4 regions of the Kitasatospora sp. NBC_01266 genome follow, and region 4 is predicted to be linked to each of the others. Evidence: riboswitches for the same ligand, from Rfam matches in the RefSeq annotation. Region 4 holds a riboswitch; each other region holds the start of a gene.
What was found. Region 4 has a riboswitch for cyclic di-AMP ahead of OG403_RS34380 (LysM peptidoglycan-binding domain-containing protein). Riboswitches for the same ligand answer to the same signal wherever they lie in the genome.

Region 1 (7,751 bases), 5.5 Mb from region 4:
GGACCCGGCTGGTCGCCGAGGCCGGCGAGCAGGCCGAGCGGGCCGGTGCCGAGGACGCCGCCGCCGAGGCGGCCCGGCTGGTGGAGAAGCTCCAGGAGGAGCTGGCCGCCACCCGCCTCGCGGCCCGGGCCGACCTGGAGCGCCAGCGCGCGGAGGCCGAGGGCACCCGCAAGGAGCTGGAGACGCTGCGCAAGAAGCTGCGCGGACTGGAGAGCGACACCCGCCGCGCCCAGGCCGAGACCCGCAAGCTGCAGGCCGAACTGACCGCCGCCGCCGCTGCCGCGACCGTCGAGCGCGGCGCCGCGGAGAGCGAGAACCGGCGGCTGAAGCATCGGGTGGCCGAGCTGGAGACCGCCCTGGAGGCCGGGCGCCGCTCGGCGCGTGAGGGCCGCAGCGTGGAGGACATGCGGCTGCGGCTGCTGCTCGACACCGTGCTGCAGTCGGCCCAGGGGCTGCAGCGTGAACTGGCGCTGCCGGTCACCCAGCTGCACCCGGCCGACCTGGTGGACGCGGTGGTCCCCGGCTCGGCCTCGCCGCACGATGTGGCCCGGCGCGGACTGGCCGAGGACGACCCGGCGCTGCTCGACCAGCTGCTGGCGATCCCGCAGGTGCACCTGGTGGTGGACGGCTACAACGTGACCAAGACCGGCTATCCCACGCTGCCGCTGGAGCAGCAGCGGCTGCGGCTGCTGGGCGGCCTGGCGATGCTCGCGCAGCGCACCCAGGCCGAGGTGACCTGCGTCTTCGACGGGCAGGACCTGGACGTGCCGGTGATCATGGCGCCGCCGCGCGGGGTCCGGGTGCGGTTCAGCCGGACCGGCCAGACCGCCGACGAGCTGATCCGCCAGCTGGTGCGGGCCGAGCCGCAGGGCCGCCCGGTGGTGGTGGTCTCGGCCGACCGCGAGGTGGCCGACGGCGTGCGCAAGGCGGGGGCGCGCCCGGTCGCCTCGGTGCTGCTGCTGAACCGCCTGGCCCGCAGCTGACCAGCGCTCAACTGGTGAAGAGCCGGTGAACACCTGGCCGTGAAGGCTGGTTGGTCGTAGTCGGGGAGTGGCGCGAGGATCTGATGTTCACTAGGGTCTGGCGTCAAACCTATTTTTCCGGCCACTCACCCGATCGGGTGAGCCCGGTAGAAGAAGGAGCAGTCCCTTGCCGTCCCACCGCCGTCCCAAGCAGTCGAGCCGCGTGCGGATCTCCGTACTCACCGCCGCTGCGGCGACCGCGGTCGCGATCTCCTCGCAGAGCGGGGCCTGGGCTGATCCGGCACCCTCGGTCGATCAGGTCAAGGCCCAGATCGACGCGCTGAACAACCAGCAGGAGGCCGCGGCCGAGCAGTACGACGGCGCCAAAGAGCGCGGCGACCAGCTGCGCCAGCAGGCCTCGCAGCTGCAGGACGAGGTGGCCCGCACCCAGGACCAGGTGACCCAGCTGCAGAGCGGCCTCGACACCGTGGCCGGGGACGAGTACCGCAACGACGGGATCGACCCCTCGGTCCAGCTGATGCTCAACTCCAACCCGCAGACCTACCTGGACCAGGCCTCCAGCATGCAGGTGGCGACCAGCACCGAGGCCGACGCGCTGAAGTCGCTGCAGGGCGAGGAGCGCAACCTCGACCAGGAGAAGAAGGAAGCCGCCGACACGCTGGCCGAATTGGACACCGCCACCGCGCAGTTGAACCAGGCCAAGTCGGACGTGCAGACCAAGCTGGCCGCCGCGCAGAAGCTGCTCAACTCGCTGAGCGCCTCGCAGCGTGCCCAGTTGGCGGCCCAGGAGGCGCCCGCCTCGCGCGGCAGCGCCCGGGCCCAGCTCAGCACGCTCAACCTGCCGCCGGCCGCCGGCTACGCGGGCCAGGCCGTACAGGAGGCGCTCAGCCGCCTCGGCGACTCCTACGTCTGGGGTGCCACCGGCCCCAGCACCTTCGACTGCTCGGGTCTGATGCAGTGGTCCTACGCACAGGCCGGCGTCTCGCTGCCGCGCACCTCCCAGGAGCAGGCCACGGTGGGTACCGCGGTGCCGGACCTGGCCGACGCCCAGCCGGGCGACCTGGTGATCTTCGGCAGCGACCGGCACCACGTGGGCATGTACATCGGCAACGGCGAGATGGTGCACGCGCCGCACACCGGTGACGTGGTCCGGATCGCTCAGGTCAGCACGATGGGCGAGTCCTACATCATCCGCCGGGTCTGACCCGGCGTCGCCCCGCCGCGCGAGCCGCGCTCCTGATCCCCCGTCACCCGCCAGGTGTGACGGGGGACACTTGTCTGCACACTACTTGATCACCTGTTGGTGATCTCCCTAGCACCCAGAGTCAAAGTTTCCGGGTTTTTCCGACAAGGATTTGAACGGATCACAGATTTGTTACTAGGGTCGGCAGCCAGACCCACGCGATGGAGATCACCCGACCGGGGTGGCAGCGCGGGTTACCGCCGAGTCTGGAAAGCAGCACGGACAGTTGACTGTCCGACGGGGAACCCCTTCTGGGGAGCTGCGGACCGGAGCCGGGGAACCACGTTCCTCCGGGGTGAATCGGCGCCAGGTCGGCCACAGGCCGGTGAGGCGTCGTAGGGCATGTCTTCCAGCCCGAACCCGTCAGCTCACCCGGTAGGCGGTCCCAGGGAAGAAGGATTCGTGGCGTCCCATCGTCGTCCCAAGCCCGTTGGCCGTGCCCGCGCGTCGATTCTGACCGCCGCTGCCGCCACCGCCGTGGCCCTCTCCTCGCAGGGCGCGGCGCACGCCGATCCGGCGCCCTCGCTCGACCAGGTCAAGTCCCAGGTCGACGACTTGAACAACCAGGCGGAGCAGGCCACCCAGCAGTACGACGGCGCCCAGGCCCAGCAGCAGACGCTGCAGAAGCAGGTCGGCGACCTGCAGGACCAGGTGGCGCGGCAGCAGGACCAGGTGACCAACCTGCAGTCGGGGCTGGCCTCGGTGGCCGCCGACGAGTACGCCAACAACGGCATATCGCCGACCGTGCAGATGATGCTCTCGGCTCACCCGGACACCTTCCTCGGCCAGGCCAGCGCGCTCAACCAGCTGAACAGCACCCAGGCGGAGACGCTGAAGGAGCTGCAGAGCGATGAGAAGGTGCTCGATCAGAGCAAGACCGAGACGCAGAGCAAGCTCGCCGCGCTGGATGCCACCACCCAGCAGCTGAAGTCCGCCAAGGACACCATCCAGGCCAAGCTTCAGCAGGCCCAGAACCTGCTCAACTCGCTCACCGAGCAGCAGCGCCAGCAGATGGCCGCCCAGCAGGCGCAGGCCGACGCGCAGGCGAAGGCCGCCGCCCAGCAGGCCCAGGCGCAGGCCGCCGCCGCGGCGCAGTCGCAGAGCGCCGCCTCGCGCGGCTCGGCCCGCACCCCCCTCGGCAGCACCGCGACGCCCCCGGCCGCGCCGACCACCGGCAACTCGGCCGCCGCCGCGGCGATCGCCGCCGCCGTGAGCAAGCTCGGCTCGCCGTACCACTACGGTTCGACGGGTCCCTCCGAGTTCGACTGCTCGGGCCTGATGCAGTGGGCCTACGCGCAGGCCGGTGTCGCGCTGCCGCGCACCTCCCAGGAGCAGGCCGCGATCGGCACCAACGAGGGCACCAACATCGCCAACGCGCAGCCGGGCGACCTGCTCATCTTCAACAACTACGGCCACGTCGGCATGTACATCGGCAACGGCGTGATGATCCACGCGCCGCGCGCCGGTGAGAACGTCAAGTACGAGTCGGCCACCGTGATGACGATCGATGCGATCGTCCGCCCCTGATGTCCTGACGTTCCTGGTGAAGCGTCACTTCGGCCCGGCCTCCCGCGTGGAGGCCGGGCCTTCGCCGTTCTGCTGTCCGATTGTGGATCAAATATTCGTATCGGTGAGGGTTTGGACTCATCCGTCCTGACTCGCTAACGTCTGCGCTCGGACCTCAGCTCCTCCGAGGGCTCTCCCCGAGCCCTCACGGCGATTGGAGTCGTCAGGCGATGGCGATTACACCCCCGTCGGGCACCGCGCGCCGGTTCGCCCGGGTGCTGGCGGTCACCGCTGCCGCGACCACCGCGCTGGCGATGACGGCCAGCGCCCAGGGCGCACCGGCCAAGCCGGACAAGAACGACGTCAAGTCGCAGGTCGACCAGCTCTACACGGAGGCCGAGCAGGCCTCGGAGAAGTCCAACGCGGCAGAGGAGGACGTCAAGCGGCTGCAGGCCGAGAGCAGCGCGCTGCAGGCGCAGGTGGCACAGGGGCAGGACACGCTCAACCGGATGCGGTCGGACCTGGCCACGGTGGCCGCGGCCGAGTACCGCTCGGGCGGGATGGACCCGAGCGTTCAACTGATGCTCTCCTCCGATCCGGCGGGCTACCTGCTCAAGGCGCGCAGTCTGGCCGAGGCGGGCCGCCAGCAGGTCGCCACGCTCCATGAGGTGCTGGAGCAGCAGCACCGGCTCGACCAGCGGCGCAGCGAGGCCGGCGCCAAGCTGGCCGAACTGGAGACCGTGCGCAGCACCCTGGCGAAGAGCAAGCAGCAGGTGCAGCAGCGGCTGAAGAGCGCCCAGGCGCTGCTCGACAGCCTCTCCGCCGCCGAGCGGGACCAGCTGCTCGCGCAGGACGCCCGGGAGGCGAACGAGCGGGCCGCGCGCGGGGCGGAGCGGGTGGATCTGGGCAACCAGCCGCCCGCCTCGGACCGGGCGGCGGTCGCGGTGGCCGCGGCGCTGAGCAAGCTCGGCTCCCCGTACGTCTACGGATCCACCGGGCCCGGCAGCTTCGACTGCTCGGGTCTGATGTACTGGAGCTGGCGGCAGGCGGGAGTGAGCCTGCCCCGCACCTCGCAGGCGCAGGCGTTCGGGGGGCAGCGGATCAGCCTGGCCGAGGCGCGACCGGGAGACTTGGTGATCTTCTTTCACGACATGCACCATGTCGGCATGTACGTCGGCGGTGGCACGGTGATCCATGCCCCGTACCCCGGGGCCCGGGTGCGCTACGAGAACGTCGCGGCGATGCCGGTGGCGGCGGTGGTGCGGGTCTGAGCGCCCGATCGCCCAGCGCGCCGGGAGAGCCCGCCGGTGGCGGCGGGCTCTCCCGGCGCACCGCGCTGCTGCTGGCGGCCGGCGGGCTGGCCCAGCTCTCGCTGCCCCGCGCGGTGCCCGCCCGGGCCGCCGTGCCCACCGGCGCGGCCCCGCTCGGTACGCCGGGTGCCGGGCAGCCGACGGCGCTGCTGGCCGCGCACGCCCAGGCGCTGCGCACCGGTGAGCTGGCCGCGCTGCGGCTGGCCCAGCTGGACTACCGCCCGACCTCGTGGGACGCCCGCACGGTGAGCGCCGAGCTCTCCTACCGGCTGGACGGCTTCGACGACTACCCGGTGGTGCTGCGCCGCCGGCTCACCCTGGCCGGCGGCGCGGTGAGCGGTGAGAGCGCCGCCCCGGGCAGCCCGGCCGCGCCCTGGGACCTGGGCGACCCCACGCCGGTGCGCGGGGCGCACTGCGTGGTGCTCGGGCCGGCCACGCCCGGTCTGCTGACCGAGCTGGCCGGGCTGGGGGACCAGGCGGTGCCCGCCGTCAGCGCGGTCTGGGGCGGCGGGTGGCCGGGTCGGCTGGTGCTCCAGCTGCCCACCACCGCGGCGCAGTTCACCCAGCTGCTGGGGGCCGATCCGAGCAGCTACTCGGACATCGCCGCGGTCACCGTCGCGGCCCCCGCCGCGCCGGTGCGCACCCCCGCCGACCGGGTGCTGGTCAACCCCGACGCGTACCGCCGGCTCAGCGCGTTCGGCAAGCACGTGGTGATCACCCACGAGTCCACCCATGTCGCCACCCGGGCCGACACCCACCCGTGGACCCCGCTCTGGCTCTCCGAGGGCGTGGCCGACTACACGGGCTACCTGAACACCGGGCACACCGCCCGGCAGATCGCCCCGGAGCTGACCCAGGACGTGGCCGCCGGCAAACTGCCCACCGCGCTGCCCACCGATGCCGACTTCAAGGCCGGCTCCACCGCGATCGCCCAGGCCTACGAACTCTCCTGGCTGGCCTGCTCGCTGATCGCCGCCGAGCACGGGCAGCAGGCCCTGGTCGACGTCTACCGGGCGGTCGGCGCGGCCGGCCCCGGCGCCGGCCGGGACCAGCAGTTGGACCTGATCCTCGGCCGGCGGCTGGGGTACGGGCTGGCGGAGTTCACCAGGCGCTGGATCGCCGACGTGGTCCGCCAGGTCGGGCCGGGCAGCTCCTGAGCGCCCGGCCGAACCAGCCGAACCCGAACCCGGCCTGGCACGCGCCTGGCGATCCGTCAGCCGTGCTGGATGTCGTCCAGCAGGCTCTGCTCGTAGGCGATCCCCGGGCGCACCGGGTACTTCGGCTCCGGCTCGGTCGGCGCCTCGCTCTCCTCGGCGACGGCCGGGGCCGGGCCCTGGGTGGAGCGCCAGAGCCGCTGGCAGGACACGATGGTGGCGGCCAGCATGGTCAGGTTGCGGGCGGTCAGGATGGTGACGCCCCAGCCGGTGCTGTTGACCACCTGGCCGAAGTTCATCGGGAACTCCAGCGTGGTCAGCACCGTCGCGACCAGGACCATGACCGCCACCGGACGCTGGCTGGTGCCGCGCACGGTCAGGCAGACGGCCGCCAGGCCGACCAGCCAGACCAGGTACTGCGGGCTGATCACCCGGCTGGTCACGGTGAAGATCAGCAGCGCCGCCAGGGCCGCGTCATAGGTGGTGGAGGGCTGCCAGCGGCGGGCCCGCAGCCGCCAGTAGAGCAGCCAGCCGAAGCCGGCCACGGTGGCGCCCATCGCGACCTTGGAGATCACCGGCACCCACGGGCCGAGGAACTCCACCGAGCCGTAGTTCATCGTCACCGCGCCGTGCCAGAAGCCGAACAGCTTGGCGAAGTGCAGCGGCAGCGCGCCCAGCGACTCCACCTCGATGCCGCGATCGGCCTGGAAGGTGAGGAACTGGAAGGCCCCGTTCATCCCCGCCGCCAGCAGGAAGGCGAGGCTGGCCACCGAGCCCACCGCCGCCGTCCAGGACCGCCGGGTCCGCCGGCCGCGCGGGGTGCCGGCCAGGCCGAGCAGCGGCCAGAGCTTCATCAGGCCGCCGATGCCCAGCAGGAAGCCGCCCAGCACCGGTCGGCGCAGGATCACCAGCAGCCCGGTCATGGCGATCGCGGTGACCAGGATGTCGTAGCGGCAGTAGACGGTCGGACCGAGCAGCGGCACCCCGAGCACCCAGACCCAGGCCCCGGCGAAGCTGCGCCCGCGCCGCAGCCCGGTGCGCAGCAGCATGGTGATCGCGAGCGTGTCGAAGACGCCGCAGAGCACGAAGAAGGAGGTCAGGTAGGACCACGGCAGCAGCCCGGGGGCCAGGATCACCAGCGCGGCGCCGGGCGGGTACTGCCAGGTGACGTCGTCCATCGGGAAGGTGCCGGTCTGCAGCACCTTGAACCAGCTGTGGTAGATCACCGAGACATCGGTGGTCACGTCCAGCGGCGCTATCTTGAGTACGCCGGTGACCATCAGGACCAGCAGGACCCGGGTCAGCAGCCAGCCGCCGCCGACCCGCCAGGCCGCGCCGCGCGGGGGCGCGGGGGGTGTCACCGCGGTGGCACCCGGGTTCGGGGGCGCGGCCAGGGCCAGGCCCCCACCGCCGCTGCTGCCGTGCTGGTCGGCCGGGCCGTCGTTGGCCAACTCCACTGTGCTCCCTCGTTAGCTGCGCGCACCCGTCTGAACCCGTGTCGACTAGGACAGAGCCACGGGGGAAACGGTTCCGGACCCTTCATCCGTTCCCGCCG
Region 2 (7,751 bases), 3.0 Mb from region 4:
GGACGTGATCGCCAAGCTCTCCATCGAGTCGCGTCGCGCGAACTCGGAGTATCCGCTGTCCGGCCGTATCGACGGTCACTGCGGAAACGTCTACATCGGTGGCGGTGTCCGTGGTGGCGGTACCCGTGTCTACCGGTGCAAGGGCGTCGATGACGGTTGCGACGACGTGTACCTCGATGCGACCGACACCGAGAAGGCGGTGTGGGCGCAGCTGACGCCTCTCCTGAACGATCCGAAGCGGATCGAGATGCTCGCCAAGGAGTGGGTGGAGTCCCTCCCCGGGACGAAGGAGAAGCACGACGAGCGTGTGATGACGCTGCGCGCTCAGGTGGAGGCGAAGGAGGATGAGATCGCCGACATCCTCCTCATGTGTCACAAGAACAGGCTGCCGGACCGGGTGCGAGAGAAGTCCCTCTCCAAGCCCAACAGGGAGCTGATGGCTCTCCAGGCATCCCTTCAGGAGGCCGAGGCATGGCTGGAGGACTACGAGTCGACACAGCAGGAGGCGAAGGAGATGGAGGAGTTCATCTCTTCGGCGCGCCTGCGGGTGGGGGATCTGACTCTGGCGGAGAAGTCGGAGCTGTTCGCGATGTTCGATGTCCGGGTGTCAGCCGGGAACCACCGGTTCAAGAAGCGGTCGGGTAAGCCGTGCCCGGTGACGGAGTGGCACAAGGGGACGCAGCACCCGGTGCCGGCCGACATCGACGAGGACGACTGGGTGATGGTGAAGGAGATCCTCTCGGCCTACGTGGCGAAGTCGTCGTTCACGAAGACGACGATCGACCTGCGGCTGGCCTTCAACGGCATGTTCTGCCGCCTGCGCACCGGGACGCCGTGGAACGAGATGACGGATGCGTTCGGCAACCCACAGCGGATCCGTGAGCGGCAGCTGACCTTCTTCCAGCGTGGCGCGTGGAAGGCGATCGTGGAGATGCTGAACCAGCGCGGTGGTGGGACGCCGGTGTACGTGGCTCCGACGATTCCTCCGCTGAAGATCACGGGGCGCGTGGCGCGGTCCCTGTGGGTGGTGGTCGGTGAAGAGGGGCCGGTGGAGGCCCCGGAGGCGCCCGCGAGTGTAGGGCCGAAGGATGGCCCGCATGCTGTGCTCGCCGCGAGTTTTGAGACGACTGTCAACCTCATCGGCAATGGCATGTACACGCTGATGAACCACCCGGAGCAGCGCGCCCGGCTGCAGGAGTCGCTGCGCCGCGGCGAGCGGGAGCTGCTGACCACCGCCGTCGAGGAACTTCTGCGCTACGACGGCCCGGTGGAGCTGGCCACCTGGCGGTTCGCGACCGCGCCGCTGACCATCGGCGGGGTGCACATCCCGGTCGGCGATCCGGTGCTGGTGGTGCTCGCCGCGGCCGATCGCGACCCGGCCAGGTTCGGCCAACCGGACACCCTGGACCTGGCCCGCAGGGACAATCCGCACCTCGGCTTCGGGCACGGCATCCACTACTGCATCGGCGCCCCGCTGGCCCGGTTGGAGGGGCAGGCGGCACTGGCCACCCTGCTGACCAGGCTGCCCGACCTCGACTTCGCCACCGAGCCGGCGGAACTGCGCTGGCGGGGCGGCCTGATCATGCGTGGGCTGCGTGAACTGCCGGTCTCGTTCACGCCGGAGTCCTCGGCCGGCACGTCCTGACGGTGCGTTGATCTGCTGATCTGTTGATATCTCAGCTTGCCGCGACCGGCTGACGGCGTGTCGGAAGTGTTCCGACACGCCTGATCTGAACAGGCATCAATGCGGACAAACCTGATCGGTTAGTAGGCGATCTGCCACTTGTCGTAATTCTCGTGTGATGTACGCGATATGAGCTTGTGATTGGTCCGTCAATCTGCCTACCCTCCCAGGAGTTCGCAGCTGCGAACCCCGCGTGCGGTACGCCGAATCCTGCCCACCGCGCTGCCGGGACACCCGACCTACTCGGGGCAGGGGCGGGGGACCCAGGATTTTCTGCCGTCTCCCACGGCTAGGGGTGAAGCCGCGTCAGCGGCCGGGCCGACCTCACGGGCCCGAACCCGACAGCTCACCTCGCAGGCGTGCGGAGAGGGACAGTTCATGCTGCTCATGGGCAATGGCCGTCATCGTCGTCGTACCCAGACCGAGAAGGCGATCGCCGTGGCCGGCGTCGCCGGCGCGGGCCTGGCGGTGCCGCTGCTCACCGCGACCGCCGCGCACGCCGCTCCGGTGTCGGCCTGGGACAAGGTCGCCAACTGCGAGAGCACCAACAACTGGAGCATCAACTCGGGCAACGGCTTCTACGGCGGCCTGCAGTTCACCTCCTCCACCTGGGCCGCGTACGGCGGCACCCAGTACGCGCCGCAGGCCAATCAGGCCACCAAGGCGCAGCAGATCTCGGTCGCCGAGAAGGTGCTGGCCTCCCAGGGGCCCGGCGCCTGGCCGGTCTGCTCGGTCAAGGCCGGCCTGTCCCAGGGCGGCGCCGCCGCGACGGTGGACACCACCGCGCCGGCCGCGCAGAGCCAGCAGCAGACGCGGCCTCAGGCGCTGGCTCCCCAGGCCCCGCAGGCCAAGCCCCAGGCGCCGCAGTCCGCCGCCCCGGCCTTCCCCGGCCAGGCCGGCTGGGACGCGAAGAGCCAGGTGTACTGGTACCAGAGCGACGGCGGCTGGTTCTGGACCAGCCACCAGGGCGTGTACAACCGGTACGCCGCTCCCCAGGCACCGGTGCAGGCGCCAGTCCAGGCGCCAGTCCAGGCTCCGGTCCAGGTGCCGGTCCAGACGCCGGCCGCCGCCGTCGGCAACGCGGGCGGCTCCGGTCACGACTACACCGTGCGGGCCGGCGACACCCTCTCGACCATCGCCCAGGCCCAGCACCTGGGCGGCGGCTGGCACCAGCTCTACCAGGACAACCAGCAGACCGTGGGCGGGAATCCGGACCTGATCATGCCCGGTCAGGTGCTGCACTTCGGCTGACCGGCCGACAGCCGGTGCGGGTCCGGGCCGAGGTGGCCCCGCACCGGCATTCAGGTGAACTACCGACAGGTAGCCGAGCCACACCGTGAGACGGAACCCAGGTCCGGGTCGTCGTCGCGGCCGGTGCGGTTAGGCTCTGGTCGTAACGACTCCGTACCCACGTCCGCAGGACCGCTTCCGCCTAGGAGATGCCTCGTGCCGTCCATTGATGTCGTCGTAGCCCGTGAGATTCTCGACTCGCGCGGCAACCCCACGGTCGAGGTCGAGGTCGGTCTCGACGACGGCAGCACCGGCCGTGCCGCTGTCCCGTCCGGCGCTTCGACCGGTGCCTTCGAGGCGCTGGAGCTGCGTGACGGTGACAAGAACCGCTACTTCGGCAAGGGCGTCGAGAAGGCCGTCCTCGCCGTGATCGAGCAGATCGGCCCGGAGCTGGTCGGCTACGACGCCACCGAGCAGCGGCTGATCGACCAGGCGATGCTGGACCTGGACGCCACCCCGGACAAGTCCTCGCTGGGCGCCAACGCGATCCTCGGCGTCTCGCTGGCCGTCGCGCACGCCGCCTCCGAGGCCAGCGACCTGCCGCTGTTCCGCTACCTGGGCGGCCCGAACGCGCACGTGCTGCCGGTCCCGATGATGAACATCCTCAACGGCGGCTCGCACGCGGACTCCAACGTCGACATCCAGGAGTTCATGATCGCGCCGATCGGCGCCGAGTCCTTCTCCGAGGCCGTGCGCTGGGGCGTCGAGGTCTACCACACCCTCAAGGGCGTGCTGAAGGAGCGCGGCCTGTCCACCGGCCTGGGCGACGAGGGCGGCTTCGCGCCGAACCTGGACTCCAACCGCGAGGCGCTGGACCTGATCGTCGAGGCGATCAAGAAGGCCGGCTACGTGCCCGGCAAGGACGTGGCGCTGGCCCTGGACGTGGCCTCCTCCGAGTTCTACAAGGACGGTGCCTACCAGTTCGAGGGCAAGGCGCTGACCGCCGCCGAGCTGGGCGCGTACTACGCCGAGCTGGTCGACGCCTACCCGCTGGTCTCCATCGAGGACCCGCTGGACGAGTCGGACTGGGACGGCTGGAAGGCCCTCACCGACCAGCTGGGCGACAAGGTGCAGCTGGTCGGTGACGACCTGTTCGTCACCAACCCGGAGCGCCTGGCCCGGGGCATCGAGACCGGCACCGCCAACGCGCTGCTGGTGAAGGTGAACCAGATCGGTTCGCTGACCGAGACCCTGGACGCCGTCGAGCTGGCCCAGCGCAACGGCTACCGCTGCATGATGTCGCACCGCTCCGGCGAGACCGAGGACGTCACCATCGCCGACCTGGCCGTCGCCACCAACTGCGGCCAGATCAAGACGGGTGCCCCGGCCCGCTCCGAGCGCGTCGCCAAGTACAACCAGCTGCTGCGCATCGAGGAGATCCTCGACGACGCCGCCGAGTACGCGGGCCGCGCGGCGTTCCCGCGGTTCCGCTTCGAGGCCTGAGCAACCTCGCAGCAAGCCTGACCGATGCCCCGGCGCGCACCCCGTAGGGTGGACGCCGGGGCATCGGCGCGAGTGGGAGGGGTCAGGAGATGGCAGGCTGGAAGATCCCGGGTCTGAGCGGCCGGCCGCGGTTCACCAGCCGGGCCACCGTGCTGGTCCTGGTGCTCTGCTCGCTGGTGGCGATCCTCGCGTATCCGACCCGGCAGTTCATCAACCAGCGCGACCAGATCGCCGCCCAGCGGGTCAAGGCCGAGCAGGCCCGCCGACAGGTCGAGCAGCTGACCACCGAGCTGGCCCGCTGGCAGGACCCGGAGTACGTCAAGGCCCAGGCCCGCGAGCGGCTGCACTACGCGATGCCCGGCGAGACCCCCTTCGTCTCGATCGACCCCACCCCCTCGGCCGCCGCCTCCCCGCCCTCGGGCCGAGGCTCCGCCCAGGCCGCCGCGCAGGCGGCCAAGCCCTGGTACGCCGCCGTCTGGGACTCGGTCGACGCGGCTGCCACCCCTGCCCCCGCCCCGTGAGAAGCCGGCCTCGTGCGAGGCCGGCCCTGTGAGAAGACAGCGCTGACATGACACTTGAGAACCAGCCGGTCGCCGACCGCGACCTGGCCGCCGTCGCGGCCCAGCTCGGCCGCGTCCCGCGCGGCACCCGGGCGGTGGCGCACCGCTGCCCGTGCGGCAACCCGGACGTGGTGGAGACCGCCCCCCGGCTGCCCGACGGCACCCCGTTCCCCACCCTGTACTACCTGACCTGCCCCAAGGCCGCCTCGCTGATCGGCACCCTGGAGGCGGACGGCGTGATGAAGGAGCAGACCGCCCGGCTCGCCGAGGACCCGGAGCTCGCCGCCGCCTACCAGAAGGCGCACGAGGATTACATCGCCCGGCGCGACGCGATCGAGGTGCTGGAGGGCTTCCCCTCGGCCGGCGGGATGCCGGACCGGGTGAAGTGCCTGCACGTGCTGGTCGGCCACTCGCTGGCGGCCGGCCCCGGCGTCAACCCGCTGGGTGACGAGGCGCTGGCGATGCTGCCCGAGTGGTGGCGCAAGGGCGGCTGTGTGAGCGAGCAGCAGGTCGAGGCGGGGGTCGAGGCGCTGGTGGCCCAGCGGGACGAGGCCGAGGACCACACGGCGGTGATCGCCGCCAAGGAGCGCAAGACCGCCGAGCGCGCCGCCAAGCGCCAGGCCGAGCAGCAGGACGAGGGAGAGAAGTGAGTGTCACCCGGGTCGCCGCGATCGACTGCGGCACCAACTCGATCCGCCTGCTGATCGCCGACCTCGACCCGGCCACCGGTGCGATCACCGACCTGGACCGGCGGATGCTGATCGTCCGGCTCGGCCAGGACGTGGACCGCACCGGCCGGCTGGCCCCCGAGGCGCTGGAGCGCACCTTCGCGGCCTGCCGCGAGTACGCCGCGGTGATCGCCGAGTACCAGGTGGGGCCGGAGCGGACCCGCTTCGTGGCCACCAGCGCCTCCCGGGACGCCGAGAACAGCGCGGAGTTCACCAAGGGCGTGCGCGAGATCCTGGGCGTCGAGCCCGAGGTGGTCAGCGGCGACGAGGAGGCCCAGCTCTCCTTCACCGGCGCCACCAAGGAGCTGGCCGGCGCCGCCGTGCCCGCGCCGTACCTGGTCTTCGACCTGGGCGGCGGTTCGACCGAGTTCGTGCTGGGCGGCGCGCAGGTGCACGCGGCCCGCTCGGTGGACATCGGCTGCGTGCGGCTGACCGAGCGGCACTTCGCCGGCTCGCAGGTGCCGACGGCCGATCAGATCGCGGCGGCCAGGGCGGACATCGAGGCGGCCCTCGACCAGGCCGCCGAGGTGGTCCCGCTGACCGAGGCGGCCTCGCTGGTGGGCCTGGCCGGGACGGTCACCACGGTGGCCGCCATCGCGCTCGGCCTGCCGGAGTACGACTCCACCGCCGTGCACCACTCCCGGCTGTCGTCGGCGCAGGTCCGCGAGGTGACCGAACGGCTGCTCGCGGCCACCCACGCGGAGCGGGCCGCGATCCCGGTGATGCACCCGGGCCGGGTGGACGTGATCGGGGCCGGCGCGCTGGTGCTGCTCTCGATCATGGAGCGGACCGGGGCCGAGGAACTGGTGGTCAGCGAGCACGACATCCTGGACGGGATCGCCTGGAGCGCGGCGGTCTGAGGACGTGTCGGCTCGCGGTCCACTGGTGTCCCACCAGTCGGATCCCTCGATGGACACTCGGCCGGGCCGCCCGATGGCGGCGACCCGGCCGGGTGCCGCGAGAAAGTTCGTGAATTTCTTCACATGGCGAATCGGACATTCGGCTCAGTCCGCGGGGCGGTTCGTCCGGATTGCGAGAGTGAAGGTCGGCGGTCGCGGCGGCCCGATGGATCCCAGGCGGGGTTCCGGATACGCCAGCGAAATCGAAACGGCGCTCGGGAACCTCGGTGCGGGGCGGATCGTTGCTGCTCAGCAGGGCGAGTGGAATCCAAACCTCCGTACGGGTCCGCCGGGGCCCCGTTGAGCGGCCCTCAAGTCCCGAGGTGTGGGCGGGCAGTGTAGCAGAGGCTGTCCAGATCCTTGTGACGGGCCTCACGAATGGTGCTCCGACCGGTGCTGGATACTTTCCGATATGAGCACCACGGAGCGTCCTCGCATCCTCATTGTCGGCGGTGGTTACGTCGGCCTGTATGCCGCGATGCGCATCCTCAAGAAGATGCGCTACGGGGAGGCGACCGTCACGGTCGTCGACCCGCGGTCGTACATGACGTACCTGCCCTTCCTTCCCGAGGCGGCCGGCGGCAACGTCGCGCCCCGCAACCTCGTCGCACCGCTGCGCAGCGCCCTGAAGAAGGCGGAGGTGCTCACCGGTCACGTGACCGCTGTGGACCACGCCCGCAAGGTCGCCACCATCGCGCCGCTGGCCGGCGACAGCTACGAGCTGCCCTTCGACTACCTCGTCGTGGCCACCGGCTCGGTCTCCCGCACCTTCCCGATCCCCGGCCTCGCCGAGCACGGCATCGGCATGAAGACGGTCGAGGAGGCGATCAGCCTCCGCAACCACGTCATGGCGCAGCTGGACAAGGCCGAGTCCACCACGGACCCGGAGATCCGGCGCAAGGCCCTCACCTTCGTGATCATCGGCGGCGGCTTCGCCGGCGTCGAGACCATCGCCGAGGTCGAGGACATGGCCCGGGACGCGGCGAAGATCTACAAGACCGTCAGCCGCGACGACATGCGCTTCATCCTGGTCGAGGCGGCCAACCGGATCCTGCCCGAGATGGGCCCGGACCTCGGCCTGTGGACCAAGCAGAAGCTCGAAGAGCGCAACATCGAGATCTACATCGAGACCTCGATGGACTCCTGC
Region 3 (7,751 bases), 6.8 Mb from region 4:
GCGATGACCGCCTCGGCCGGACGCCACCGCCGGTCCGCCTAGAACACCCAGCCGCGCATCATGGGGGCGCCTCCCGGCCGAAGGCCGGGAGAGCCGCGCCCGTGCGCGGCGTTTCACTGCGTCACACTCGCCGGCTCGACGCCTCCAGGACCGATACTCGGCGGCTTCGCGCTTCACGGCCTCGGGCGCCCACTCCGCGGCCTCGCGGGCCGGCGCCCGACCGGCCCCCGCCGCCCCCGCCACCGCCCCCGCCCGGACACGTCGAACGCCGCCGCGGCACAGACCCCCACGACGGCGCGTTTTCGTGTCAGTGGACCAGCGAGGCCGTCAGGCCACCAGGTGGTCGAACTCCCCGTCCTTGACGCCGAGCAGCATCGCCTCGATCTCGTCACGGGTGTAGATGAGCGCCGGGCCGTCCGGGAAGCGCGAGTTGCGCATCGCGACCGCACCGTCGGGGAGGGCGGCGAACTCCACGCAGTTCCCCTTGGAGTTGCTGTGCTGACTTTTCTGCCAGACCACGCCATCGAGGTCCGCAGCCGCCATGCCGTTGAACGTGTGGTGCATAGAAATCTCCCAAGAGCCTGGAGTGCTCGTACTACTCGGCGCCCGGCCACTCCGGCCGCCGGCCGCCTCCGGCTCGTACGGGCAGGGCTAGTGCCTTACTACTCGTAATGATAACGCTAATGCACGTGCATCGGCATGTGATTTTGCGCGTGCAGAAGCCTGTACGACAGGTAACCAAACCACCCCCGAGCAGCCTCGCCCGATCCACAGAATCGGACATTCGATGGCAAATCGGCCGATGATCCGTGACCCGGCGTCGGAGTAACGGCCAACAAGGCTGACCGGTTCAACCATTGACACCCTCGCGCAAGTGATCAACTTCGCAGCCGTTTCCTCACACTCCGTCACATCCGTACCAGCGGGCGAGGGTTTCGCGCGGCTTGTCCGGGTTGGCGGCGGGGCGTCGGCGAGCGCTCTCCCCTTCTATGACGTGCGAAGGTGCCCAGCCGGATGCAGGGCGATCGCGCGCATGTCCTACGATCTCCGGCATGAGCACTGCAGCCATCCCGGGCGCACCACTGCCCGTCCGCACGCCAGGCTCCCGCGCGCGGGGGCGCCACCGTCGGCCCGAAAGGCCCGAGGTGCCGATCGGCGCACCGGCGCTTGTGCTCGCCATTCCCGCCCAGGCCACCCCGGCCGCGGTGGCCCTGGTGGACGAACTGGTCTCGGTGATCCGCTTCGAGCAGCCCGGCATCGAGGTGGCGGCCGGCTGGCTGCGCACCGCCCCGGCGGCGGAGCGGGTCGCGGCCGAGGACGCGCCCGGCGAGGGTGACGAGAGCGAGCCGCGCGAGAGTGCGCACGAGGCGGCGACCGCCCGGCCGACCGCGACGATCGAGGACCTGATCACCTCCGCACTGGAGGCCGGACGCCCCGCGCCGGTCCTGGTGCCACTGCTGCCCGGCCCGCACGACTACCTGACGGAGCTGCAGGCCCTGGCCGCCGAGACCGGCGCCCTGCTGACCGACGTGCTCGGCCCGCACCCGCTGCTGGCGGAGGCGGTGCACGTGCGCCTCTCCGAGGCCGGCCTGGCCCGCGCCGACCGCGCCCGGCTCTTCGCCATCACCACCGCCGCCGACGGCGTGGTGCTGACCACCGTCGGCGGTCAGGCCGCCGCGGACGCCGCCGGGATCACCGGCGTGCTGCTCGCGGCCCGCCTGGCGGTGCCGGTGGTCGCCGCCGCGCTGGACCTGCCGGGCGCGGTGGCCGCCGCCGTCGAGCACCTGCGGGCCACCGGCTCGCAGCGCCCGGCCCTGGCGCCGCTGGTGATCGGCCCCGAGGTCGACGAAGAACTGCTGCGCACCGCCGCCGCGGAGACCGGCTGCGAGAGCGCGGCCGGACTGGGCGCCTACCCGACGATCGGTCAGCTGGTCGCCTCGGCGTACCTGGCCGTGCTGCCGGCCCCGGCCCTCGAGGAAGCTCCCCTCGAGGAGACCGTCGCCGGCGAGTGACGCGGTAGTCAGCACGACATATCGGACAAGGCACTGGCCCTGTCCCCTGGCACCAGCGCCGGGGGGCAGGGCCAGTGGCATGCCCACAGGCCCCACCGGCGGACACCGGACCCCACGGGCGGTCACCCGGCCGCCAGGCGGGGCCTCAGAGGCCGCTGGAGCGCCGGCACGGGCCGGCGGGCCCGTGGTCCGCACTCGAACATCCGGCACTCGAACATCCAGCGTCCAGCGTCCAGCGGGCGGCGTCCGGCGCCCGGCGTCCGGCGTCCGGCGTCCGGCGTCCGGCCGGTGGCGTCGAGAAGCCGACGCCTCGCCCCGGCGACGGCAAGGTGGCGCGCAGGTGACGGCCCGGTGGCGGAGCGGGCCGGCGAAGGCGGTAGCCGAAGGGGCGGCAGCGAACGGCTCGCGATGGCGACCTGACGCCATAACAGAAGGTGCAAAACGGACATTGGGTTGATGTCGGCCAGTCACGGCGCATCTCGCTCCGCGAGACTTCGACCCAGCCCGGCGGGACGAATTTCGACCGCGGATCTCCATGATCATCAAGAGGTGATCCGCCCTCGACCGGACGGGCCATCAGCACCCGCGGCCCTGAAGGACCAGCACTTTCCGCAGCCGCGGGGCCAGTTGCCCACCTCGTCCGCCGCACTCCCCCGACGCTCCCTCAGCTGCGCCGCCGGGGCGATCTTGAAGCTCTCGTGGAGCCCGTGTGACCGCCATCACAGCTGTTTGCGGTTTCAACTTATCTCTGTCTAACGTGCTCCCCGTTCGTGGTCACACGGACCCAGCGCAACCGAACGCCTAGTCCTGCCACGGGCGCGCTGGCAGCGCGAAAACGCAACCACGGCAGGAGCGGGGGAACCAGGTAAGCCGCTCCGGCGCCGGTCTTCGGACCAGGTGCTCGGAGCTAGGGGTGAAGCCGCGCAGTGCGCGGCCGGGCAACTCCAGCCCGAATCCGACAGCTCACCTCGCAGGCGTAGGAGAGGATCGCGTCTTCATGCTGCCCACCACTGGCACGACCCGTCCGTCCCGCAACGCCCGTCGGGCGATCGCCGCCACCGGTCTGCTCGGCCTCGGCCTGGCCCTGCCGTGCATCACCGCCACCACCGCCTCCGCCGCGTCGGTCTCCACCTGGGACAAGGTCGCCCAGTGCGAGAGCTCCGGCGACTGGAGCATCAACACCGGCAACGGCTACTACGGCGGCCTCCAGTTCAGCGCCTCGACCTGGGCCGCCTACGGCGGCACCCAGTACGCCCCCCAGGCCAACCAGGCCACCGAGGACCAGCAGATCGCCATCGCCGAGAAGGTGCTGGCCGACCAGGGCCCCGGCGCCTGGCCCGTCTGCTCGGTCCAGGCCGGCCTGACCCAGGGCGGCCCCGCCCCGGCCATCAACCCCGGTGGCTCGACCAGCTCCTCCTCGACGGCCACCAGCACCCCGGCCCCGAGCACCTCCGCCACCAGCACCTCCGCCACCAGCGCCCCGGCGCAGAGCACCGCAGCGCAGAGCGGCTCGCAGCAGGGCGGCTGGAGCCACGGCAACTGGGGTCACTGGAACCACTCCCAGGGCGGCCAGAGCTACACCGTGCAGACCGGTGACTGGCTCTCCACCATCGCCAACACCCACCACGTGGACGGCGGCTGGCAGAAGCTCTACGACCTCAACAAGTCGGTCCTGACCCACGGTCCGGACGTCCTCTACCCGGGCGAGCAGCTGTCGCTGGGCGGCTCGACCGCCGCGGCCGCCCCGAGCACCAGCACCCCGGCGCCGGCAGCCCCGGCCCCGAGCACCCCCGCCCAGACCACCGCCGCCACCAGCGCGCCGGCCGCGACCGGCTCGATGGCCGCCGCGGTCAGCTTCGCCGAGTCCCAGGTCGGCCAGGCCTACATCTACGGCGGCACCGGCAACGGCGGTTGGGACTGCTCCGGCCTGACCCAGGCCGCCATGGCGCACGCCGGCATCTCCATCCCGCGGGTGGCCGCCGACCAGGCCGCCGCCAGCACCCCGGTGTCGATGAACAGCCTGCAGCCGGGCGACCTGCTGTTCTGGTCGAACAACGGCCAGGACTCGGGCGTCTACCACGTCGCCATCTACGTGGGCAACGGCCAGTTCGTCGAGGCCGCCAACCCGAGCGCCGGCGTGAAGTACGAGACCATCGCCAACTACACCCCGGACTTCGCCGGCCGGGTCTGAACCAGCTGACGGACGCGTGGTGAAGAACGCGTCCCGATGACACGCGTGAACATGTGCCGACATATGTGGACACGTGCTGATCGGCCTCGCCGATCGCAACCGCAGGGCAGCCTGAAGGCCGCCTCCCCTCGGGGAGGCGGCCTTCGGCCGTGCTGCTCGGGCGGGCCGGGACGCGGTCGCGCTGATCAGCCGTGGACGGCGTCGCCGGGCAGCGCCGGCACAGCGTCAGCGGTTCGGGCAGGCCCCCGTGGAGCCGCGGACCACCAGCTCGGGCTGGAACATGAACTCCCCGCGCTGGGCCGGCTCGCCGCCGACCTCCTCGAGGAGCGCGTCCACGGCGGCGGTGGCCATCGCCTCGACGGGCTGGCGGATGGTGGTGAGCGGGGGCTCGGTGAAGGCCATCAGCGGGGAGTCGTCGAAGCCGACCACCGAGACGTCACCGGGCACGCTGAGCCCGCGCCGGCGCACCGCGCGGATCGCGCCGAGTGCCATCAGGTCGCTGCCGCAGACGATCGCGGTGCAGCCCCGGTCCAGCAGCGCGCCGGCTGCGGCGTGGCCGCCCTCGACGGTGAACAGGGTGTGGTGGACCATTTCCTCGGCCTGCTCGGCGCTGTAGCCGAGCACCGAGCGCAGCGCGGCCGTGAAGCCCTCGATCTTGCGCAGCACCGGCACGTAGCGGCGCTGGCCGACCGCCAGGCCGATCCGCTCATGACCGAGTTCGGCCAGGTGCTGGACCGCCATCGCCATCGCGGCCCGGTCGTCGGGCGAGATGAACGGCGCGGTGATCTTCTCGCTGTAGCCGTTGATCAGCACGAACGGCACCTGGCGACCGGTCAGCTTGGCGTACCGGTCGTGGTCGGCGGTGGAGTCGGCGTGCAGGCCGGAGACGAAGACGATGCCCGCCACGCCCCGGTCGACCAGCAGTTCCACCAGTTCGTCCTCGGTGGAGCCGCCCGGGGTCTGGGTGCAGAGCACCGGTGTGTAGCCGTGCCGGCTGAGCACCTGCTCGATCACCTGGGCCAGCGCGGGGAAGATCGGGTTGCTCAGCTCCGGGGTGATCAGCCCGATCAGCCCGGCGCTGCGCTGGCGCAGGCGGGTGGGCCGCTCGTAGCCGAGCACGTCGAGCGCGGCCAGCACGGTCTGCCGAGTGGCGGCCGAGACGCCCGCCTTGCCGTTGAGGACGCGGCTGACGGTGGCCTCGCTGACCCCCGCCTGCGCCGCGATGTCCGAAAGTCGCGCCGTAGTCACGATCCCAGAGCCTATTGCAACCATGTCAGACCGCCCACCAGCTGGTGCTGTCCGGCCCAAGCAGTCCCGGCTCGACGTTCCCGGCCGCGCCGGAGCTGAGCAGCAGCCGGCCCTCGGTGGCGTAGCCGACCGGCTCGCGCGTGGTGTTGACCAGGCAGACGAAGCCGCCGCGGCGGAAGGCGAGCACGCCCGCCGGGGACGGCAGCCACTCCACCTCGGTGCCGGCGCCGAGTTCGGGGCGCTCGCGGCGGACGGCCAGCGCGCTGCGGTAGAGCTCCAGGGTGGAGGTCGGGTCGCCGGTCTGCGCCTCGACGCTGAGCTCGGCCCACTCGGCCGGCTGCGGCAGCCAGCTGGGACCGCCGGCGGTCGGCCCGAAACCGTAGGGGGCGGCGGTGCCGGACCACGGGAGCGGGACCCGGCAGCCGTCGCGGAAGCCGTCCTGGCCGCTGGCGCGGAAGAACGAGGGGTCCTGGCGGACCTCGTCGGGCAGGTCGGTGACGTCCGGCAGGCCCAGCTCCTCGCCCTGGTAGAGGTAGGCGGAGCCGGGCAGCGCGAGCATCAGCAGGGTGGCGGCGCGGGCCCGGCGCAGGCCGAGTTCGCGGTCCCCGCGCTCGCGCAGCTGGGTGCCGCCGGGCGGGTTGGCGAAGCGGGTGGCGTGCCGGGTGACGTCGTGGTTGGACAGCACCCAGGTGGCGGGGGCGTCGACCGGGCGCATCGCGGCGAGCGAGGAGTCGATCACGGCGCGCAGCTCGGCGGCGTCCCAGGCGGTGCCCAGGTACTGGAAGTTGAAGGCCTGGTGCAGCTCGTCGGGGCGCACGTAGTTGGCGGTGCGCTCGACGGTGGGGGTCCAGGCCTCGGCCACCGCGATCCGCTGCCCCGGGTACTCGTCGAGGATCTTGCGCCAGCTGCGGTAGATCTCGTGCACGCCGTCCTGGTCGAAGAACGGCATCACGTCGTTGCCGAGCAGCTTGAGCTGGTCGTGGCTGCCGAGGTCGGGCAGGCCGGGGGCCTTCACCAGGCCGTGCGCGACGTCGACCCGGAAGCCGTCGACGCCCATGTCCAGCCAGAAGCGCAGGATCGAGCGGAACTCGTCGGCCACGGCCGGGCTGTCCCAGTTGAAGTCGGGCTGCTCGGGGGCGAACAGGTGCAGGTACCAGTCGCCCGGGGTGCCGTCCGGGTTGGCGGTGCGGGTCCAGGCCGGGCCGCCGAAGATGGACTCCCAGTCGTTGGGCGGCAGTTCACCGTTCTCGCCGTTGCCGGGGCGGAAGTGGTAGCGCTCGCGCAGCGGGGAGGCGGGGCCCTCGCGCAGCGCGCGCTGGAACCACTCGTGCTGGTCGGAGGAGTGGTTGGGCACCAGGTCCACGATGATCCGCAGGCCCAGCGCGTGGGCGTCGCGGATCAGGCCGTCGGCGTCCAGCAGGGTGCCGAACATCGGGTCCACCGCGCGGTAGTCGGCCACGTCGTAGCCGGCGTCCGCCTGCGGGGAGGCGTAGAACGGGGAGAGCCAGACCGCGTCGACGCCCAGGTCCCGCAGGTAGGGCAGCCGGCTGCGGACACCGGGCAGATCCCCCATGCCGTCGCCGTTGGCGTCCGCGAAACTGCGCGGGTACACCTGGTAGATGACCGCGTCCCGCCACCAGCCTCTGGGCTCGCCGGCGTCCGTGGTGCTCGGGGCGGCCGCGGTGGGCCGGGAGGTGTCGGCCAGGTTCTGGGTCATCGAGACGGGATCCCTTGGAAACGAGGAACGTGCTTGCGAGATACGGCGGTTGACTGTACGTCAGAAAAATGAGCGGACAGCGGGACGAGCGGCCGGCGGGTCAGGACTTGGCGGCACCCGCGGTCAGGCCGGTCACCAGGTTCTTCTGGACCAGGTAGAAGAGCACCGTGACCGGAATCGCGATCAGTACGGCGGTGGCGGCCATCAGGTTCCACTGGCTCTCGTACTGCGACACGAAGGTGTTCAGGCCCACCGCGAGGGTGTACTTGTCCGAGCTGAGCATGAAGGTGGAGGCGAACGGCACCTCGGCCCAGGCGGTCAGGAAGGCGTAGAAGGCGGCCACCGCCAGACCCGGGCGGGCCAGCGGCAGGATCAGCCGCCAGAAGGTGCCGAACGGGGAGAGCCCGTCGACCCGGCCGGCCTCGTCGATCTCCACCGGGACGGTGTCGAAGTAGCCCTTCAGCAGCCAGGCGCAGTACGGCACGGTGGTGGCGGAGTTGACCAGGATCAGGCCGCCGTAGCTGTCCAGCAGGTTGAGGTTGGCCAGGATGTAGTACATCGGCACGATCAGCACGGCGACCGG
Region 4 (7,751 bases):
GGTGCGCGGCGCGGACCGGCGCACCGACCCCGTGCGCGGCGCGGACGCGCGCCGTCGCGCCCCGGTTTAATACCGCGCCGCGTCCGGTGGCCCCGGGTAGGGTCAAACGATCCGATCCCCGTGCCGACACCCCCGGCCGCTTGCGAATGCGAGATCAGATGACCCACCCGGCTGCCGATCCGCCGTACAACGAGCAGCGAGCCGACGAACTGTCACCTCCCGCCCTACCGGTGGCCGATCTGCTGCCGGAGACCTCGCGGGCCCTGCTGCACCGCCTCGCCGTCGGGCAGGCCGAGGGGCGAACCCCCTCGCTGGTCGGCGCGGTGGTCCGCAGCGGGAGACTGGTGTGGACCGGCGCCCGCAGCATGACCGAAGGTCACGCGCCGGACGAGGACGTCCAGTACCGGATCGGCTCGATCTCCAAGACCTTCGTGGCCGTCCTGGTCATGCGGCTGCGGGACGAGGGCCTGATCGACCTGGCCGACCCGCTGGAGCAGCACCTGCCCGACACCGCCGCCGGCGGCGCCACCATCCGCCAACTGCTCAGCCACACGGCCGGGCTGGCCGCCGAGACGCCGAGCCCCTGGTGGGAACGGACCTCCGGCGAGCTGCGCCCCGAGCTGGGCCACCTGCTGGAGGACCAGCCGTTCCGGCACGCCGCCGGGGAACGCTTCCACTACTCCAACCCCGGCTTCGCGCTGCTCGGCGCGCTGGTGGCGAAGATCCGCCGGATGTCCTGGTTCGACGCGCTGCGCCAGGAGGTGCTGGAGCCGCTCGGCATGACCCGCACCACCCTGCTGCCACAGGCCCCGCACGCGGGCGGGTTCGCGGTGCACCCGTGGGCGGACGTGATGATCCCCGAGCCGCTCACCGACACCGGCCTGATGGCACCGGCCGGCCAGCTCTGGTCCACCGCCGCCGACCTCGCCCGCTGGGCCGCCTTCCTGACCGGCCCCACGGCGGGCGGCACCGAGAAGGTGCTCCGCGCCGACACCCTCGCCGAGATGCGCCGGCCCGCCGCCGCGCCGGAGGGCGACTGGACCGCCTGCCAGGGGCTCGGCCTGCAACTGCTGCGCCAGGACGGCCGACTGCTGATCGGCCACGGCGGCTCGATGCCGGGCTTCCTGGCCGGCCTCTGGGTGAGCCTGGAGGACGACGTGGCCGTCATCACGCTGGCCAATGTGACGTCGAGTCCGGCGCTCTGGGGGGTGGCCGGCGACCTGCTCAGGATCGTGGCCGAGCGCGAGCCGCGGATCCCCGCGCCCTGGCGCCCGTTCACCGACGCCGATCCCGAACTGCTGGCGCTGACCGGCCCCTGGTACTGGGGAACCACCGCGTTGGCCCTGCACCTGCGGGCCGACCGCGCCCTCGAGCTCACCCTGCTCGGCGACCGGGCCCGCGCCTCGCGCTTCCAGCCCGAGTCCGACGGCAGTTGGACCGGCCTGGACGGCTACTACGCGGGCGAGCCGCTGCGCGTGGTGTTCGCCGACGACGGCTCGGCGAGCCACCTCGACCTGGGCAGCTTCGTGCTGACCCGCACGCCCTACGACCCGGCCGCACCCGTGCCGGGCGGTGTCGACCCGCAGGGCTGGCACGCCGGCTGACGGAATTTCAAATCACGGGGAGATAACAACAGCCTTTGTGAGGGGAATCACGCGAAAAGGGATCAGGGGTGGAGTTAATCCACTCCTGATCCACTTCTGATCCAATCCTGTGCCACCCCTGACCCTCTCCCAGCTCGAACATGAGACAGCTCACATGGGCTTGTGGTAGGACCTTCGACCCGTTTACGGTGCATCTCGTTCGTCTTCACACGAACCCCGCTCCCCGGAACGCCGAATCCTGCCGCCGGACGGAGTGGGCACGTGCATCCACAGCACCACGGCAGGGGCGGGGGACCCAAAGGTAAGTCGCCTCACCCGGATATCTCCGGGCGGGGCTTGGGGTGAAGCCGCGCTTATGCGCGGCCGGGCAACTCCAGCCCGAATCCGACAGCTCACCTCGCAGGCGTGGGAGAGGAAACGTTTTTCATGCTGTCCGTCAACAGTCGCCCCAGCCTGCCCAACCGCGCCGCCCTCAAGCGCGCCGTCGCCGTCACCGTCCTCGCGGGTGTCGGTGCCGGTCTGCCGCTGATCGCCGCCACCGGTGCCAGCGCGGCGCCGCTGCACCCGGCCGGCCACGGCCACCACCACCACGCCGCCGGCCAGGGCTACACCGGCCACTGGGCCGCGACGCAGCAGGCCCCGGCGCAGCAGGCCCCGGTCCAGCAGGCTCCGGCCGCGCCGGCCGCCGCTCCCGCCGCCGCGCAGACCGCCGCCCCGGCCCCCGCCGCCGCGCCCGCCTCCTACACCGTGCAGAGTGGCGACTGGCTGTCCAAGATCGCCACCAGCCACAACGTGCAGGGCGGCTGGCAGAAGCTGTACGACCTGAACAAGGGCACCCTCAACCAGGGCCCGAACGTGCTCTTCCCCGGCCAGCACCTGGTGCTGGGCGACGCCCAGGCCGCCCCGGCCCAGGCCCCGGCCGCCACCCAGGCGCCGGCTCCGGCCGCGCCGGCCGCCGCTCCGGTCGCCGCTGCCCCGGTCGCCGCCGCGCCGGTTGCCGCGCCCGTCGCCACCGTGGACGTCAACAGCCCCAGCTCGCTGCAGGCGCTGGCCGCCTCCATCGTTCCGGCTGACCAGCTGGCCTCGTTCGACCAGATCATCACCCACGAGAGCGGCTGGGACGTCACCGCCACCAACCCCAGCTCCGGTGCCTACGGCCTGCCGCAGGCGCTGCCCGGCAACAAGATGGCCTCCGCCGGTTCCGACTGGGCGACCAACCCGGCCACCCAGATCAAGTGGGCGCTGCAGTACATGAACACCACCTACGGCAGCCCGAACCAGGCCTGGGCCTTCTGGCAGGTCCACCAGGCGTACTGATCACCCTGGTGATCAGTAGCAGCCGTAGCTGAGCCGCCCGGCCGGTCGACAGGTCCTCGCACCTGGCGACCGGCCGGCGGCTTTTCGCGTGCGGCCGCCCCGGGGAGGACCCGCCCCCGTGACCCGCCCCGGGACAGCCCGGGACGGCCCGGGACGGCCCGGGATGGCCCGGGCCAGGTCACGGGGTCGTGACTGGCGTCACCGGCCCCCGGTTCAGTCGGCGGCGCCGTACCGGACCAGGTAACCCGCCAACCGCGCGACGTCGTCGTCCGCCCAGTCGGTGAACCGCTCGGTGAACGACTCCCGCCGCATCTCGTACGCCTCCCGCAGCAGCGCCAGGCCCTGCTCGCTCGGGCGCAGGATCTGACCGCGGTGATCCTCCGGGTCCACCTCCCGACTCAGCAGGCCCAGCTTCTCCAGCGCGCCCACCTGCCGGCTCACCGTCGACTTGTCGAGCATGAAGTAGGCGGCCAGGTCCGCCGCCCGGCAGCCGCCGCGCTCGTTCATCAGGTCGAGAATGCTGTAGGTCACCAAGGACAGTCCCGGGTGCAGCTGCGAGGCCTTGTGCCGGGCCCGCCGCGCGAAGGCGGTCAGCTCACGCTGGATGATCTCGATCGACTCGTCCCGACCCGACACGTTCGTCCCTTTTCTCCCACACCGAACCCCCCGTGCAGGCATCTCCGATGCTGGTTGCGCAGTACAACATAGCGGCGTCCGCAGTCCAGGACATCCCGTCACAGCCGGTAATCTGTCGATGACAGATCCGCTGGATCCTGGATCCGACAGGCCGTCATGGGGTGACACGTGGACCGGCTGCCACCGACGGACCCGCCCGTCACCGCCACCGGCGCCTCAGCCCGGGACTTCGGCGCCGAGCTGCGCAGACTGCGGACCGCACGCGGGCTCTCGCTCAGCGCGCTGTCCCGGCTGCTGCACTACAGCAAGGGCTACCTCAGCAAGATCGAGAACGGCAGCAAGCCGGCCGGCCCTGACCTTGCCCGACGCTGCGATCGGCTGCTGGACGCCGACGGCGCCTTGGCCCGTCTCGCCGACCCGGGGCCGGGGTCGGGGTCGGGGTCGGGGTCGGGGTCGGGGTCGGGGTCGGGGTCGGGGTCGGGGTCGGGGCTCGAACCGGCGCACGGTGCGGCGCGCGGTGGAACGCACGGCGCGGCGACCGGCACGACGCGCGGTTCGGCGACCGGTGCGGGTGCTGGTGGCGAGCCCGCGCTCCCCTGCCCTTATCCGGGCCTGGCCGCCTTCGGTCCACAGGACGCCCGCTGGTTCGCCGGTCGCGAGAGCGCGCTGGCCGCGCTGCTCGAACGGCTGGCCGAGCGCGCCGGACAGGGCCCGCTCGCCCTGGTCGCGCCGTCGGGTGCCGGAAAGTCATCGCTACTGCGAGCCGGCCTGCTGCCCGCGCTGCGGCGCGGCGCCCTGCCCACCACCCGCCCCGGTCCCCGCCGAGCGGTTGTCTGCACACCCACCGCCCACCCGCTGGCGGCACTGCGTCGCGCTCTCGACACCGGGCCGTCCACCGTGGTGCCCGCGACCGAGCCCGCCGACGACGGCCCGGGCCGGGACGGCCCGACTCCGGACGGACTGGCTCCGGACGGCCCGGGGCAGGAGCACCCGGAGCAGGACGGCCCGGCTCCGGACGGACTGGTCCTCGTCGTGGACCAGTTCGAGGAGGTCTTCACCCTCTGCCAGGACCCCGCCGAGCGGAGCGCCTTCATCCGGGACCTCTGCGAGCTCGCCACCGACCCGGGTCCCTCCCCCACCATGATCGTGCTCGGCGTCCGGGCCGACTTCTGCGGTCGGTGCCTCGACCACCCCGAGCTGGTGCCCGTCTTCACCCGCGGCCTGCTCGCTCTCGGCCCGATGGCCACCGCCGAGCTGCACCGGGCGATCACCGGCCCGGCCACCGAGGCCGGCCTGCTGCTGGAGCCCGGCCTGGTCGAGGTACTGCTGCGCGACCTCGGCCTCGCGGGCATCCCGCACCCGGCCGGCTCGCCCGAGGACCCCGGCGCGGTCGGCACCGCCCCGTTCCGGTCCGGACTGGCCGGCGTGCTGCCGCTGCTCTCGCACGCGCTGCTGGCGACCTGGCAGCAGCGCGACGGGCGCAACCTCACCGTCGCGGGCTACCTGCGCACCGGCGGTGTCCAGGGCGCGATCGCCGCAACCGCCGAGAACCTCTTCGCCGGCCTGACCCCCGAGGGCCGCCTGACGGCACGTCAGCTGCTGCTCCGGCTGGTCCATGTCGCCGAGGACAGCGAGGCGACCCGCCACCCGGTGCCGCTCGACCACCTCCGGGCCGCTGCTCCGGCGTCCGGTCTCGCCACCGATTCAGCCGCCGGGCCAGTCACCGCTTCAGCCGCCGGACCCAGGACCGCCGATTCCATCGGTGCCGTCCTCGACGCCTTCGTGCAGGCCCGCCTGCTGACCGTGGACAGCCAGACTGTGCTGATCACCCACGAGGCCCTGATCCGGGCCTGGCCCCGGCTGCGCGGCTGGCTGCACGCCGATCGGGCCGGTCTGCTGGTCCGTCAGCAGCTCGCCGAAGCCGCCGTCGAGTGGGAGCGCGAGCGGCGCGACCCGTCCCTGCTCTACCGGGGCACCAAGCTCGCCGTCGCCGTCGAGTACCTGCGCGATCCGCGTCGCCGCGCCGAACTGGGCCCGGGCGAGGCCGCGTTCGTGGCCGCCGGACACGAGCAGGAGGCGGCGCGGGCGCGGGCCGTGCGGCGCCGGACCCGGCGACGGCGGCAACTGCTGGTCACCCTCGTGGTGCTGCTGGTGCTGGCCGTCACCGCGGGCGGCGTCGCCTACCAGCAGCGGGCCGAGGCGTTCGCCGGACGCCGGACCGCGCTCTCCAAAGCGCTGGCCGCCGAATCGGCCGCGCTGGCGGCCGGCCGACCGGAGGCCTCGATGCTGCTGGCGGACGAGGCGTTCCGCACCTCGCCCACCACGGAGGCCCGCAGCGCGTTGCTCAGCACCCAGTCCCAGGCCTTCGCCGGTCGGCTCTTCGGCCATACCGGGCCGGTCAACGCCGTCGCGTTCAGCCCGGATTCGACCAGACTCGCCACGGCCAGCGCGGACGGCACCCTGAAGGTGTGGCAGGTGGCGAGCCGTCAGCTCGACACCACGCTCACCGGGCACGGCGGGTCGGTGCGCACCGTCGCGTTCAGTCCCGACGGGCGGTCCCTGGCCTCCGGCAGCGCCGACGGCACGGTCCGCCTGTGGGACCTGACAGGCCGTCGGCTGCCCGTCACCCTCTTCGGCAACGGCGGCGCGGTGCGCTCGGTGGCGTTCAGCCCGGACGGCCGGACCCTGGTCTCCGGCGGGGCCGACCGCACCGTCCGGCTCTGGGACACCGCCAACCACACCCTGATCACCACCCTCACCGGCCACAGCGACGAGATCTTCAGCGTGGCCTACAGCCCGGACGGCCACCTGGTCGCCTCGGCGGCCGCCGATCACACCGTCCGCCTCTGGGACACCGGCAGCGGTGCCCTCACCGCCACCCTCACCGGCCACAGCGACGAAGTCCTCGGCGTGGCGTTCAGCCCGGACGGCCGGACCCTGGCCTCCGGCGGGGCCGACCGCACCGTCCGGCTCTGGGACACCGCCAACCACACCCTGATCACCACCCTCACCGGCCACAGCGACGACGTCAACGGCGTGGCCTACACCGATGGCGGCGCGACCCTGGTGAGCGCGAGCGGCGACGGCACCGTGCGGCTCTGGGACCTGGCCACCCGCCGGATCACCGCCACCCTCTGCGGTCACACCGACTACGTCCAGGGCGTTGCCGTCAGCCCCGACGGCGCGCTGGTCGCCACCGCTGGCTTCGACCAGACCGCAGCACTCTGGCAGCGCGGGGCAGCCGCACTCACCGTGCACCCGTTCACCGAGATCTGGCAGACCGCCTTCAGCCCCGACGGCCGCACCGTCGCGGCTGCCGACGCCGCACACACCGTGCGGCTCTGGGATGTCGCGCGGCACACCCTGGTCGGGACCCTGGACGGCCACACCGGCTCGGTCTTCGGCATCGCCTTCAGCCCGGACGGCCGACTGCTCGCCTCGGCCGGTGCCGATCAGACCATCCGCTTGTGGGACCTCGCCTCGCACGCCCAGGCCGCAGTCCTCACCGGGCATCAGGACTCCGTCTTCGCGGTGGCGTTCAGCCCCGACGGCCGGCTGCTCGCCTCGGCGGGCGAGGACCGCACCGTGCGGCTCTGGGACGTCCGCACCCGACGACCGGTCGGCGTGCTGAGCGGGCACACCGACTTCGTGAACGCGGTCGCGTTCAGCCCTGACGGGCGGACCCTCGCCTCCGGCAGCGACGATCTGACGGTCCGGCTCTGGGACCTCGGCGCCCGGCACCTCTCCGCCACCTTGACCGGGCACACCGGCTCGGTACGCGCCGTCGCCTTCGCCCCCGACGGCCGCACCCTGGCCAGCGCCGGCAACGACGGCACCGTACGCACCTGGGACCTCACCACCCAACACCTCTCCGCCACCCTCACCGGACACACCGGCTCGGTACGCGCCGTCGCCTTCGCCCCCGACGGCCGCACCCTGGCCAGCGCCGGCAACGACGGCACCGTACGCACCTGGGACCTCACCACCCAACACCTCTCCGCCACCCTCACCGGACACACGGATGCCGTCTGGTCAGTGGCCTTCAGCCCGGACGGCCGCACGCTGGCCAGCGCCGGCAGCGACGGCACGGTCCGGCTCTGGAACTCCAGCACCCAGGACCGCGGCGGCGAGATCTGTCGCCTGGTAGGCGCGCTCAGCGCCGAGCAGTGGTCCCGGCTGCTGCCCGATCAGCCC

Region 1: it holds a riboswitch for cyclic di-AMP, as region 4 does, so the genes downstream of both, OG403_RS10625 (NlpC/P60 family protein) here and OG403_RS34380 (LysM peptidoglycan-binding domain-containing protein) in region 4, are expected to answer to the same signal.
Region 2: it holds a riboswitch for cyclic di-AMP, as region 4 does, so the genes downstream of both, OG403_RS22115 (transglycosylase family protein) here and OG403_RS34380 (LysM peptidoglycan-binding domain-containing protein) in region 4, are expected to answer to the same signal.
Region 3: it holds a riboswitch for cyclic di-AMP, as region 4 does, so the genes downstream of both, OG403_RS05595 (transglycosylase family protein) here and OG403_RS34380 (LysM peptidoglycan-binding domain-containing protein) in region 4, are expected to answer to the same signal.

The regions. Positions count from the first base shown of each region.
Region 1 is NZ_CP108458.1:2,530,644-2,538,394, reverse strand. It holds gene OG403_RS10635 (NYN domain-containing protein) at 1-983, shown strand, start outside; gene OG403_RS10630 (C40 family peptidase) at 1,150-2,187, shown strand; cyclic di-AMP (ydaO/yuaA leader) riboswitch at 2,474-2,624, shown strand; gene OG403_RS10625 (NlpC/P60 family protein) at 2,629-3,753, shown strand; gene OG403_RS10620 (C40 family peptidase) at 3,963-5,003, shown strand; gene OG403_RS10615 (hypothetical protein) at 5,117-6,199, shown strand; gene OG403_RS10610 (glycosyltransferase family 87 protein) at 6,256-7,653, opposite strand.
Region 2 is NZ_CP108458.1:5,038,214-5,045,964, forward strand. It holds partial or broken gene OG403_RS22110 (cytochrome P450) at 1,103-1,645, shown strand; cyclic di-AMP (ydaO/yuaA leader) riboswitch at 1,906-2,060, shown strand; gene OG403_RS22115 (transglycosylase family protein) at 2,063-2,935, shown strand; gene eno (phosphopyruvate hydratase) at 3,131-4,417, shown strand; gene OG403_RS22125 (FtsB family cell division protein) at 4,507-4,938, shown strand; gene OG403_RS22130 (DUF501 domain-containing protein) at 4,986-5,627, shown strand; gene OG403_RS22135 (Ppx/GppA phosphatase family protein) at 5,624-6,565, shown strand; gene OG403_RS22140 (NAD(P)/FAD-dependent oxidoreductase) at 7,017-7,751, shown strand, end outside.
Region 3 is NZ_CP108458.1:1,239,706-1,247,456, forward strand. It holds gene OG403_RS05580 (ATP-binding protein) at 1-42, shown strand, start outside; gene OG403_RS05585 (DUF397 domain-containing protein) at 328-564, opposite strand; gene OG403_RS05590 (hypothetical protein) at 1,053-2,012, shown strand; cyclic di-AMP (ydaO/yuaA leader) riboswitch at 2,839-3,002, shown strand; gene OG403_RS05595 (transglycosylase family protein) at 3,010-4,203, shown strand; gene OG403_RS05600 (LacI family DNA-binding transcriptional regulator) at 4,429-5,475, opposite strand; gene OG403_RS05605 (glycoside hydrolase family 13 protein) at 5,477-7,168, opposite strand; gene OG403_RS05610 (sugar ABC transporter permease) at 7,269-7,751, opposite strand, start outside.
Region 4 is NZ_CP108458.1:8,027,661-8,035,411, reverse strand. It holds gene OG403_RS34385 (serine hydrolase domain-containing protein) at 159-1,604, shown strand; cyclic di-AMP (ydaO/yuaA leader) riboswitch at 1,902-2,025, shown strand; gene OG403_RS34380 (LysM peptidoglycan-binding domain-containing protein) at 2,031-2,921, shown strand; gene OG403_RS34375 (MarR family winged helix-turn-helix transcriptional regulator) at 3,135-3,557, opposite strand; gene OG403_RS34370 (nSTAND1 domain-containing NTPase) at 3,726-7,751, shown strand, end outside.